DNA from 2 places in the Streptomyces sp. NPDC018947 genome. Region 2 is predicted to be linked to the other one. Evidence: riboswitches for the same ligand, from Rfam matches in the RefSeq annotation. Region 2 holds a riboswitch; the other holds the start of a gene.
What was found. A riboswitch is a leader RNA that binds a small molecule or an ion and turns the genes downstream of it on or off. The one in region 2 is predicted to bind cobalamin.

Region 1 (4,807 bases), on a different contig from region 2:
GGTCCGTGTCGGCGGTCGACAACAACAACACTGTGCTCATGCGGGCGCTCCCGGTGGAATGAAGGGCAGTCCTTGTGGCGCGCCGGACTCGATGAGCCGCCACAGCGCGTCCGTGTCCGCGTGCTGTTCGATCAGGTCGCCGAGCCGGTCGAGCTGCTCCTCGCGCAGCGCGGCGAACGAGGTGCCGGGGGCCGGCACGAAGCGGCGGCCCGCGGCGGCGGCCACCTCGCGCAGGAACGCCCGCCGGAAGCCGTCGGACTCCAGAGAGCCGTGCCAGTGCGTGCCCCAGGTGTGGCCGACCCGGCAGCCGTCCAGGAAGGGCTCCCCGCCGGTCACCTCGGCGACCCCGTGATGGATCTCGTACCCCTCGACGCGTTCGCCGAGGGCCTCGCCGACGGGCCGGGTGAGGGTCTTCTCGCGGGCGAACCGCACCCGTACGGGCAGCAGTCCGAGGCCGTCGACGTGCCCGGCGCGGGACTCGACGTCGTCCTCGATGTGCTCGCCGAGCGCCTGGAAGCCGCCGCAGATGCCGAGGACCGGCCGTCCCTCGGCCGCCCGGCGCGCGATCGCGTCCGCGAGTCCCCGCTCCCGCAGCCACCGAAGGGCCCGTACGGTGCCGCGCGTCCCCGGCAGGACCACGAGGTCGGCGTCCGCCAGTTCCTCGGGACGGTCCACGAACCGCACCACGACGCCGGGTTCGGCGGCCAGCGCGTCCACGTCCGTGAAGTTGGACATCAGCGGGACCGCGCACACGGCGACCCGCAGCACGTCCTCGCCGACCGGCTGTGCGACGGCCGACTCCCGGACCGTGCCGCGCGGGGGGACCCCCATCCCGTCCTCCTCGTCGATGCCGAGCCCGTGCCGGAAGGGCAGCACGCCGTACGTCCGCCGCCCGGTGAGGCCGTGGAGCATGTCGAGGCCCGGCTCCAGCAGCGACACGTCGCCGCGGAACTTGTTGACGAGGAAACCGGCGACCAGCGCCTGGTCCTCGGACGACAGCAGCGCCACCGTGCCGAAGAGGGACGCGAAGACGCCCCCGCGGTCGATGTCGCCGACGACGAGGACGGGCAGCCCGGCGCCCCGGGCGATCCCCATGTTCACGATGTCGGTGCGGCGCAGATTGATCTCGGCCGGGCTGCCCGCACCCTCGCAGATCACCGCGTCGTAGGAGCCCCGCAGTTCGGCCAGGCAGTCGAGCACCGTGCCGAGCAGCCGCTGCTGGCGCCCGCCGTGGTAGCCGCGGGCGCTCATCTCGCCGACGGGTTTCCCGAGCAGCACGACCTGGCTGCTCTGCTCGCCGCCCGGCTTGAGCAGCACCGGGTTCATCAGCGCGGTCGGCTCGACGCGGCACGCCTGGGCCTGCATGGCCTGCGCGCGGCCGATCTCGGCGCCCTCGCGGGTCACGAACGAGTTCAGCGACATGTTCTGCGCCTTGAAGGGCGCCACCTTCACGCCCTGGCGCGCCAGCCACCGGCAGATCCCGGCGGTCACGACGCTCTTGCCGGCGTCGGAGGTGGTGCCGGCGACGAGAAGACCACCGTTCACGAGGTATGTCCCTTCCTGGTGACGGGGCGGACGAGCAGCCGCGCGCCCGCGCACACGCCCAGCGCGAGCCAGCCCACGCGCCGGGAGAGCCGTACGGCCCGTTCGATGTCGCCGTTCCCGGCCCGCATGGGGCGTCCGGCCGCGCCGTTGAGCACCGGCCGCTGCTCGACCCGGCCGCCGTAGGAGAGCGTGCCGCCCAGCCGCACGCCGAGGGCGCCGGCGAAGGACGCCTCGACGGGCCCGGCGTTGGGGCTCGGGTGCCGGCGGGCGTCGGCGCGCCAGGCCCGTACGGCACCGCGCGGGTCGCCGCCCGACGCCGCGGCCAGTACGGCGGTGAGCCGGGCTCCCGGCCAGCCCGCGAGGTCGTCGAGGCGGGCCGAGGCCCAGCCGTAGCGCCGGTGCCGGGGCGACTTGTGGCCCACCATGGCGTCGAGGGTGTTCACGGCCCGGAAGCCGACCAGCCCCGGCACTCCGCCGAGCGCGCCCCACACCAGCGCGCCCACGACCGCGTCGGAGGTGTTCTCGGCGACGGACTCCACCACGGCCCGGGCGATCCCGTCGGCGTCCAGCGCCTGCGGGTCCCGCCCGCACAGGTGGGGCAGCCGGGCCCGGGCCGCCTCGACGTCCCCGGCGTCCAGCGCCCGCCCGATCGCGCGGGCCTCGCGGGCCAGCGAGGTCCCGCCGACGACGGCCCAGGTGGCGGCGGCGGTCAGCGTGACGGAGGCGGCGGGGGAGCGGCGTACGGCGTGCGCCGCGGCGGCCGCGGCGGCGACGGTGCCACCCGCGCACACGGCGGTGTGCAGCGCGCCCCAGCCCCGGTGGTCACGCCACAGCACCCGTTCCACGGCGCCGGCGGCACGGCCGAACACGGCGACCGGGTGTCCGCGGCGCGGATCGCCGAGGAGGAGGTCGCCGAGGAGGCCGGCGGCGGCGCCGTACGCGAAGACGCGTTCGGCGCGCACGGCTCAGCCGGCCGCGGGAAGGGGAAGCGGAAGTACGTCGCTGGTGAGCCCGGTACGGCAGCCGCGCATGGCGATATGTCCTCACTCAGGGTGTCCACGCCCTGGTTCGACGAGATCGGCGGTGAGAGTTCCTGGCTCCCGGGGCGGTACGTGGGTACCTCCCCGGTGACAGTGGCGGGACCGCGCCGGAATCGCACCGGCTTCCTCTCCTGCCGCCGTAATGGCTCCGGCAGTCCACCACGCCCCGCGAACACCCGTCAACTTGCTGTTGACCTGCGAGGGGGGAGTGTGCGGAGGCCCACACGCGGGCGGTGTGCGCCGACGCGCGCCGAGCGGGGTGCGGGACGCGGGTGCGCGCCCCGCACCCCGCTCGGGGATGCGCCGGTGAAGCCGCCCGGTGGGTCAGGCGACGATCAGGTAGATGCCGTAGGCCACGGCGGCCGCGCAGGCCGCGAAGCAGGCGTAGGCGCCGGTGACGGCAAGGGCGGCGGAGCCGCCCCGGGCGGCGGCCCGCTCCTGGCGGGAGAGGCCGGCGATGCCGAGGGTGAACAGGGCCACCAGGGCCACGGTGACCACGAGAGAGACGCCGAAGACGGAGCCGAGGGCTGCCCAGTCGATTGTCATGGCGGTTCGCTTCCTTCGTACCCGGGACGCGGGCTCAGACGGTGGTGGCGGCCGAGGGGGCCTTGGAGTCGGTGGTGGCCTGGTCCGGGAAGGAGGCCGAGAGGTCGTCGGCCACGGCGCCGGCGGGCGGCGGGGTGACGGCGGCCATGGCCTGGGTGACCACACCGGGCGTCTCGGGCCGCGGCTCGTCGGCGTCGTTGACGTTGGTGTGGTCGACGACCTCGCGCCGGGAGATGCGCCAGATCGCGAAGCTGGAGCCGACCAGGAAGAGGGCCACGAGGGCCGTGCCCCAGTCGCCGAGGCGGCAGACCCACTCGGCGAGCGCGGCGACCAGCGCGGCGGCCGGCAGCGTCAGGCCCCAGGCGACGAACATCCGGGTGGCCGTGGACCAGCGCACCACGCCGCCCTTGCGGCCGAGGCCCGCGCCCATCACGGCGCCGGAGACCGAGTGCGTGGTGGACAGGGAGAAGCCGAGGTGGGAGGAGGCCAGGATGACCGTGGCGGCGCTGGTCTGGGCGGCGAAGCCCTGCTGCGGCTGGAGGTCGGTCAGGCCCTTGCCCATGGTGCGGATGATGCGCCAGCCGCCGAGGTAGGTGCCGAGCGCGATGGCGATGCCCGCGGAGAGGATGACCCACAGCGGCGGGTCCGAGTCGGGGGCGAGGGAGCCGCCGGCGATCAGGGCGAGGGTGATGATGCCCATCGTCTTCTGGGCGTCGTTGGTGCCGTGGGCGAGCGAGACCAGGCCGGCCGAGGCGATCTGCCCGGCGCGGTAGCCCTTGGCGGCGGCCTCGCCGTCGGCCTTGCGGCCGAGCGAGTACGTCAGCCGGGAGGCCAGCATCGCGGCGACGCCCGCCACGATCGGGGCGGCGACGGCCGGCAGCAGCACCTTGGTGACGAGCACGTCGCCGTGGACGGCGCCGACGCCCGCCGACGCGACGGCGGCGCCGATCAGACCGCCCATCAGGGCGTGGGAGGAGCTGGACGGGAGCCCGACCAGCCAGGTCAGCAGGTTCCAGAGGATCGCGCCGACCAGGGCGGCGAAGATGACCTCGGGACGGATACCGGTCTCGTCCACGAGACCCTTGGAGATCGTGTTGGCGACCTCCACCGAGAGGAAGGCGCCCACAAGGTTCAGCACGGCGGACATGGCCACCGCGACCTTGGGTTTGAGAGCACCGGTCGAAATGGTCGTTGCCATCGCGTTCGCGGTGTCGTGGAAACCGTTCGTGAAATCGAACGCGAGTGCGGTTACCACCACAATCGCGAGGATCAGCGAGAAGCTTTCCATTTACCCAGGCAATCGTTCGAGGTCATTGGCTGGACGAACGTAGGTAACCAGGGTGAACGGAAGATGAACTGGACCGGGCTTCATGGTGACCGGAAACGGCGCCGTGACCTCCGCGAACGCCTGCGCAGCGTGCCCGCCCCGGTGCTCTCCGGAGACGTGCCTGGCAGGATCGCCGCGAGGCCGCCGCCGAGCGGCGCGAGCAGGGCGTGCGGACGCCCGACGGGAGGCGTGGACTGTGACCGGATCGCGGATCGGACAGGTGCGTGAGGACGAGGCCGCCGCCTGGGAGGAACTCGTCGCGACGGCCCGGCGGACGGTGTCCGACGGACTGGTCGTCGGCACCTCCGGCAACGTCTCCGTGCGCGTCGGCGACACGGTCCTCGTCACC
Region 2 (4,807 bases):
CAGCGGCCGCGGTGACGGGGCTGCCGCTGGCCAGCTCGGTGCTGGCGGTGCTGCTGGTGGGCAAGGACGCGCACGACCAGATGCCGCTGATCGTCGTCGCGTCGGTGGTCTCGTTCGTCGTGGCCCAAGTGGTCCGCCGCGGCGAGCCGAAGGCGGGGGCACCGGCGAAGGCGGGACCGGAGGCGGCCCGGTGACGCCCCGGGACGCCCGCGGGGTCCGGCGTCCCGGGGCGGGTACGGTCCGGGCCTGGCTGCTGCGGGCCGCCGCGGCGGTGGGCACGGTCGTGGCCTACTTCCTGCTCCCCCTCGATCACCTGGGTCCCCACCGGCCCGTGCTGAGCTGGGTGCTGTTCGGCCTGGTCCTGAGCGCCGTGGCGGCACTGCTGCTCCGGCAGATCCACCAGGTCCTCACCGACCGCCGCGACAGCCATCCCGGCGTGGTCATCGCGCTGCTGATCCTGCTGACCGTGCACGTCTTCGCCGCCACCTACTACGCGATGGCCAAGCAGCCCGGTGAGTTCCGCGGCCTGGTCACCCGCGTCGACTCCCTGTACTTCACCGTGGTCACCCTCGCCACCGTCGGCTACGGGGACATCACGCCCCGCGGGCAGAGCGCGCGCATCGTCACCATGCTGCAGATCCTCTACAGCTTCGTCTTCCTCACCGCCGCGGGCACCGCGCTGACCCAGCGGGTGCGCGCCACGGTGCTGCGGCGCACCGAACAGGAACGGCGGCCCTGACCGGCAGGGCGGCAAGCACATCCGCCTCCCGTTGTCGAGGGCCCAACGTCCCCGCCACCCGGGGACCTTGGGGCAATTGCCCTCAATGCCATACTGACCTGCGCTTTTACCCCAGCGACACCTTTCGCAAGGAGCACAGACATGCCCAGAGGCGTCCGTCAGAAGCGGAGCGTTTGCTGACCATGAGCAAGGACGGCACCACGTACCACACACTCCTCGCCCGGCACGACGCGATGCGGTTGCGGCGGCAGTTGCTCTCCTCGGGCGGTGACACCGGCGGGCGGCCCGCGGCAGAGGAGTCGTACGACGGGGCCGCGGACCAGCGGATCATCATGCGGGACCTCGATCTGGTGGGCCCGTTCGACGAGTTGATCAGGGACCTCTACCAGGTGCTGTTCGCCCGGCATCCCTCGCTGCGGTCGCTGTTCCCGGCCACGATGGCGTTCCAGGAGGCTCATCTGGCGCGGGCGTTCTGGTACCAGATCGAGCATCTGGACCGGCCCGAGGAGATCACCGAGCGGTTCACGCAACTGGGCCGCGACCACCGCAAGCTCGGGGTGCGCCCGGCGCAGTACACGGCGTTCGAGGAGGCGCTGCGCGAGGCGGTGCGCCTCCGGGCGGGCGACCACTGGAGCGTGGAGCTCGACCGGGCCTGGACGCGGATGCTGCGGCTCGGCGTCGACGCGATGGTCCGGGGCGCGGACGCCGCCCTGCGCGAACCCCCCTTCTGGCGGGCGACGGTGACGGACCACCGGATGTGCGGGCCGGATCTCGCGGTCCTGCGGGTCCTGCCGCACGAGACCTTCCGCCACCGGGCCGGCCAGTACACGGCCGTGGAGTCCGCCCGGCTGCCGCACACCTGGCGCCCGTACTACCTGGCCGGTTCGCCGGGCCAGGACGGGGAGGTGGAGCTGCACGTCAGGTGCACCGGCCCCGGCGGGGTGAGCGAGGCCCTCGTGCACGGCACCGGACCCGGCGACGAGGTGCGGCTCGGTCCGCCGAAGGGCGAGCTGGCGCTCGGGGAGGACTCCGCGGGCGCGCTGCTGCTGGTGGCCTGGGACACCGGCTGGGCCGCGATGAAGGCGGTGCTGCGGGACGTCGACCGCCGTGCGCGCTCGGCACCCGGGCAACGGGCACGCCGGGTGCGGCTGTTCCTCGGCACGGGCGCCGTGGCCGACCTGTACGACACCGACCACCTGACCGGTCTCGAACAGCGCTGCCCCTGGCTGACGGTGGTCCCGGTGGCGGGCGGCTCGCCGGACGAGGGGCCGTACGACCGGCTCGCGCGGGCGGTGGCCCGCAGCGGTCCCGTACCGGGTGACCGGGCCCTGCTCGCCGGGCCGCCGGACATGGTCCGCACGGTGACGGCCGCGCTCGCCCACGCCGGTCTGCCCGCCGAGCACGTCCGGCACGACCCGCTGCCCGCCGGGCCGCGGGACCTGGCGCACCTGGCCGGCTCCGCCCTGCGGTGAGCCGTCGGCCGCGGGGCGCGTGACCGATGCCACGGGTGGCGGACGAGGAACCGGAGCTGCGGGCGTTTCCGCAGCTCCGAGGCCTTTCGGCGGGCCCGGCGACGCCCGTGCCGAAGGGTGGGGCCGCTTGTCACCGCCCCGGTGGGCGCACTACTGTCACCACGCCTTGGTGAACGGGAAATCCGGTGTGATGCCGGTGCGGCCCTCGCCACTGTGAATCGGGAAGTCCGGCTCCGGCCCTCGCGGGCAGCCACTGGGTCCTCGTGACCCGGGAAGGCGGAGTCCGGGCGGTGGTACCCGTCAGCCAGGAGACCGGCCAAGGCGCGTCGTCCATCCACGAGGTGCTGGAGAGGGTCTGCCGAGTCATGCACATAGCCGAGGGCTTTCTGCCTCCGGCGCACGCGATCGCCTGGGGCGTCGCGTCCGCGCCGTTCGTCGTCCACGGAGTCCGGTCACTCACCCGTGAGGTCAGGGAGCATCCCGAGAGCACGCTGCTGCTCGGGGCTTCCGGGGCCTTCACGTTCGTCCTGTCGGCCCTGAAACTGCCCTCCGTCACGGGCAGTTGCTCGCATCCCACCGGGACGGGCCTGGGCGCGATCCTGTTCCGGCCGCCGGTCATGGCGGTACTGGGCACGATCACCCTGCTCTTCCAGGCGCTGCTGCTCGCGCACGGCGGCCTGACCACCCTCGGCGCCAACGTCTTCTCCATGGCGATCGCCGGGCCGTGGGCCGGGTACGGCACCTACCGGCTGCTGCGCCGATCCGGAGTGCCGCTGATGGTCACGGTGTTCTTCGGGGCGTTCGTCGCCGACCTGTCCACCTACTGCGTCACCAGCGTGCAGCTCGCGCTGGCCTTCCCGGACCCGGGCAGCGGATTCCTGGGCGCGCTCGGCAAGTTCGGGTCCGTCTTCGCCGTCACGCAGATCCCGCTCGCGGTGAGCGAGGGCCTGCTCACGGTGGTCGTGACGCGCCTGCTGGTGCAGTCCAGCAAGGGCGAACTGACCCGGCTGGGCGTGCTGCCGGCCGGCGCCGGCGAGCGCGGGGAGGCGATGGCCCGGTGAGCCGCAACACGAAGATCAACGTCCTGCTGCTGCTCGCCGTGGCCGCGCTCGCGGTGCTGCCGCTGGTGCTCGGCCTAGGCGACCACAAGGAGGAGCCGTTCACCGGGTCCGACGCCGAGGCCGAGAAGACGATCACGGAGATCGAGCCGGACTACGAACCGTGGTTCTCGCCGCTGTTCGAGCCGCCGTCCGGGGAGATCGAGTCCGCGCTGTTCGCCGCGCAGGCGGCCCTCGGCGCGGGGGTGCTGGCGTACTGCCTCGGCCTGCGCCGGGGACGGCGCCAGGGTGAGGAACGCGCGGCCCGGGCCGCCCGGCGGGACGCGCCCGCGTCCGAAGGGGACTGAGTGCTGCCGATCGACGCGGCGGCGCACAGCAGCCGGTGGCGCCACCGGCACCCGGTGGACAAGGCGGTGCTCGGGCTGGGCCTGACCGTGCTCGCGATCTCGCTGCCGCCCTGGCCGGGCGCGGCACTCGTGCTGCTCGCGGCGCTGGTGGTGCTGCTCGGACCGGCGGGTGTGCCCGGGCGGCGGCTGTGGCGGGCGTACCGGGTGCCGCTCGGCTTCTGCGTGACCGGTGCGCTGCCGCTGCTGGTGCGGGTCGGGGGTCCCGGTGGTGTCGTGGGCGTGGCGGACGGCGGGGCGGTGCGCGCCGGGGAGCTGCTGCTGCGTACGTCGGCCGCGTCGCTCGGGGTGCTGCTGTTCGCGTTCACCACGCCGATGTCCGATCTGCTGCCCCGTCTGGTGCGGGCCGGGGTGCCGGCGCCGGTGGTGGACGTGGCGCTGGTGACGTACCGCATGAGTTTCCTGCTGCTGGACTCGGTGCGCCGGATCCGCGAGGCACAGGCCGCGCGGCTGGGGCACACCACGCGGGCCGCCGCCTGGCGCTCGCTCGGTGGGCTCGGAGCCACCGCGTTCGTACGGGCCTTCGACCGGGCGGCCCGGCTGCAGGCCGGGCTCGCCGGGCGCGGCTACGACGGGACGCTGCGCGTGCTGGTGCCCGGGGCCCGGGTCTCCGTGCCCTTCACGGCGGCGAGCCTCGCGCTGCTCGCGGCACTTGCCGCCCTCACCTTCGTACTGGAAAGGCCGTTGACATGAGCGAGACCGCCGAACCGGCGCTGATCGCCCTGCGGGGCGCGTCCTTCGCGTACGAGGAGGGGCCGGTCGTGCTGAGCGGTCTGGACTTCGAGGTGCGCGAGGGGCGCGCGCTCGCGCTGCTGGGCCGCAACGGCAGCGGCAAGACGACGCTGATGCGGCTGCTGAGCGGCGGACTGAGGCCGCGCGAGGGGCGGTTGAGCGTCGAGGGGCGGCCGGTGACGTACGACCGGGCGGGGCTGACCCGGCTGCGGACCACCGTGCAGTTGGTGGTGCAGGACCCGGACGACCAGTTGTTCGCGGCGTCCGTCGCCCAGGACGTGTCCTTCGGGCCGCTGAATCTCGGGCTGCCGGACCGGGAGGTCCGCTGCCGGGTCGAGGAGGCCCTCGCGGCGCTGGACATCTCCGCGCTGGCCGACCGGCCGACGCACCTGCTGTCCTACG

Region 1: linked by a shared signal. The riboswitch ahead of ACH499_RS00330 (cobalamin biosynthesis protein) and the one ahead of ACH499_RS12945 (energy-coupling factor ABC transporter permease) in region 2 are both predicted to bind cobalamin.

What each region holds. Positions count from the first base shown of each region.
Region 1 covers NZ_JBIRZD010000001.1:71,665-76,471, reverse strand. The annotation lists gene cobN (cobaltochelatase subunit CobN) at 1-40, opposite strand, end outside; gene ACH499_RS00335 (cobyric acid synthase) at 37-1,545, opposite strand; gene ACH499_RS00330 (cobalamin biosynthesis protein) at 1,542-2,507, opposite strand; cobalamin riboswitch at 2,612-2,762, opposite strand; gene ACH499_RS00325 (hypothetical protein) at 2,910-3,131, opposite strand; gene ACH499_RS00320 (inorganic phosphate transporter) at 3,166-4,419, opposite strand; gene ACH499_RS00315 (class II aldolase/adducin family protein) at 4,655-4,807, shown strand, end outside.
Region 2 covers NZ_JBIRZD010000005.1:247,315-252,121, reverse strand. The annotation lists gene ACH499_RS12960 (chloride channel protein) at 1-194, shown strand, start outside; gene ACH499_RS12955 (potassium channel family protein) at 251-739, shown strand; gene ACH499_RS12950 (globin domain-containing protein) at 922-2,211, shown strand; cobalamin riboswitch at 2,362-2,547, shown strand; gene ACH499_RS12945 (energy-coupling factor ABC transporter permease) at 2,577-3,272, shown strand; gene ACH499_RS12940 (energy-coupling factor ABC transporter substrate-binding protein) at 3,269-3,616, shown strand; gene cbiQ (cobalt ECF transporter T component CbiQ) at 3,617-4,366, shown strand; gene ACH499_RS12930 (energy-coupling factor ABC transporter ATP-binding protein) at 4,363-4,807, shown strand, end outside.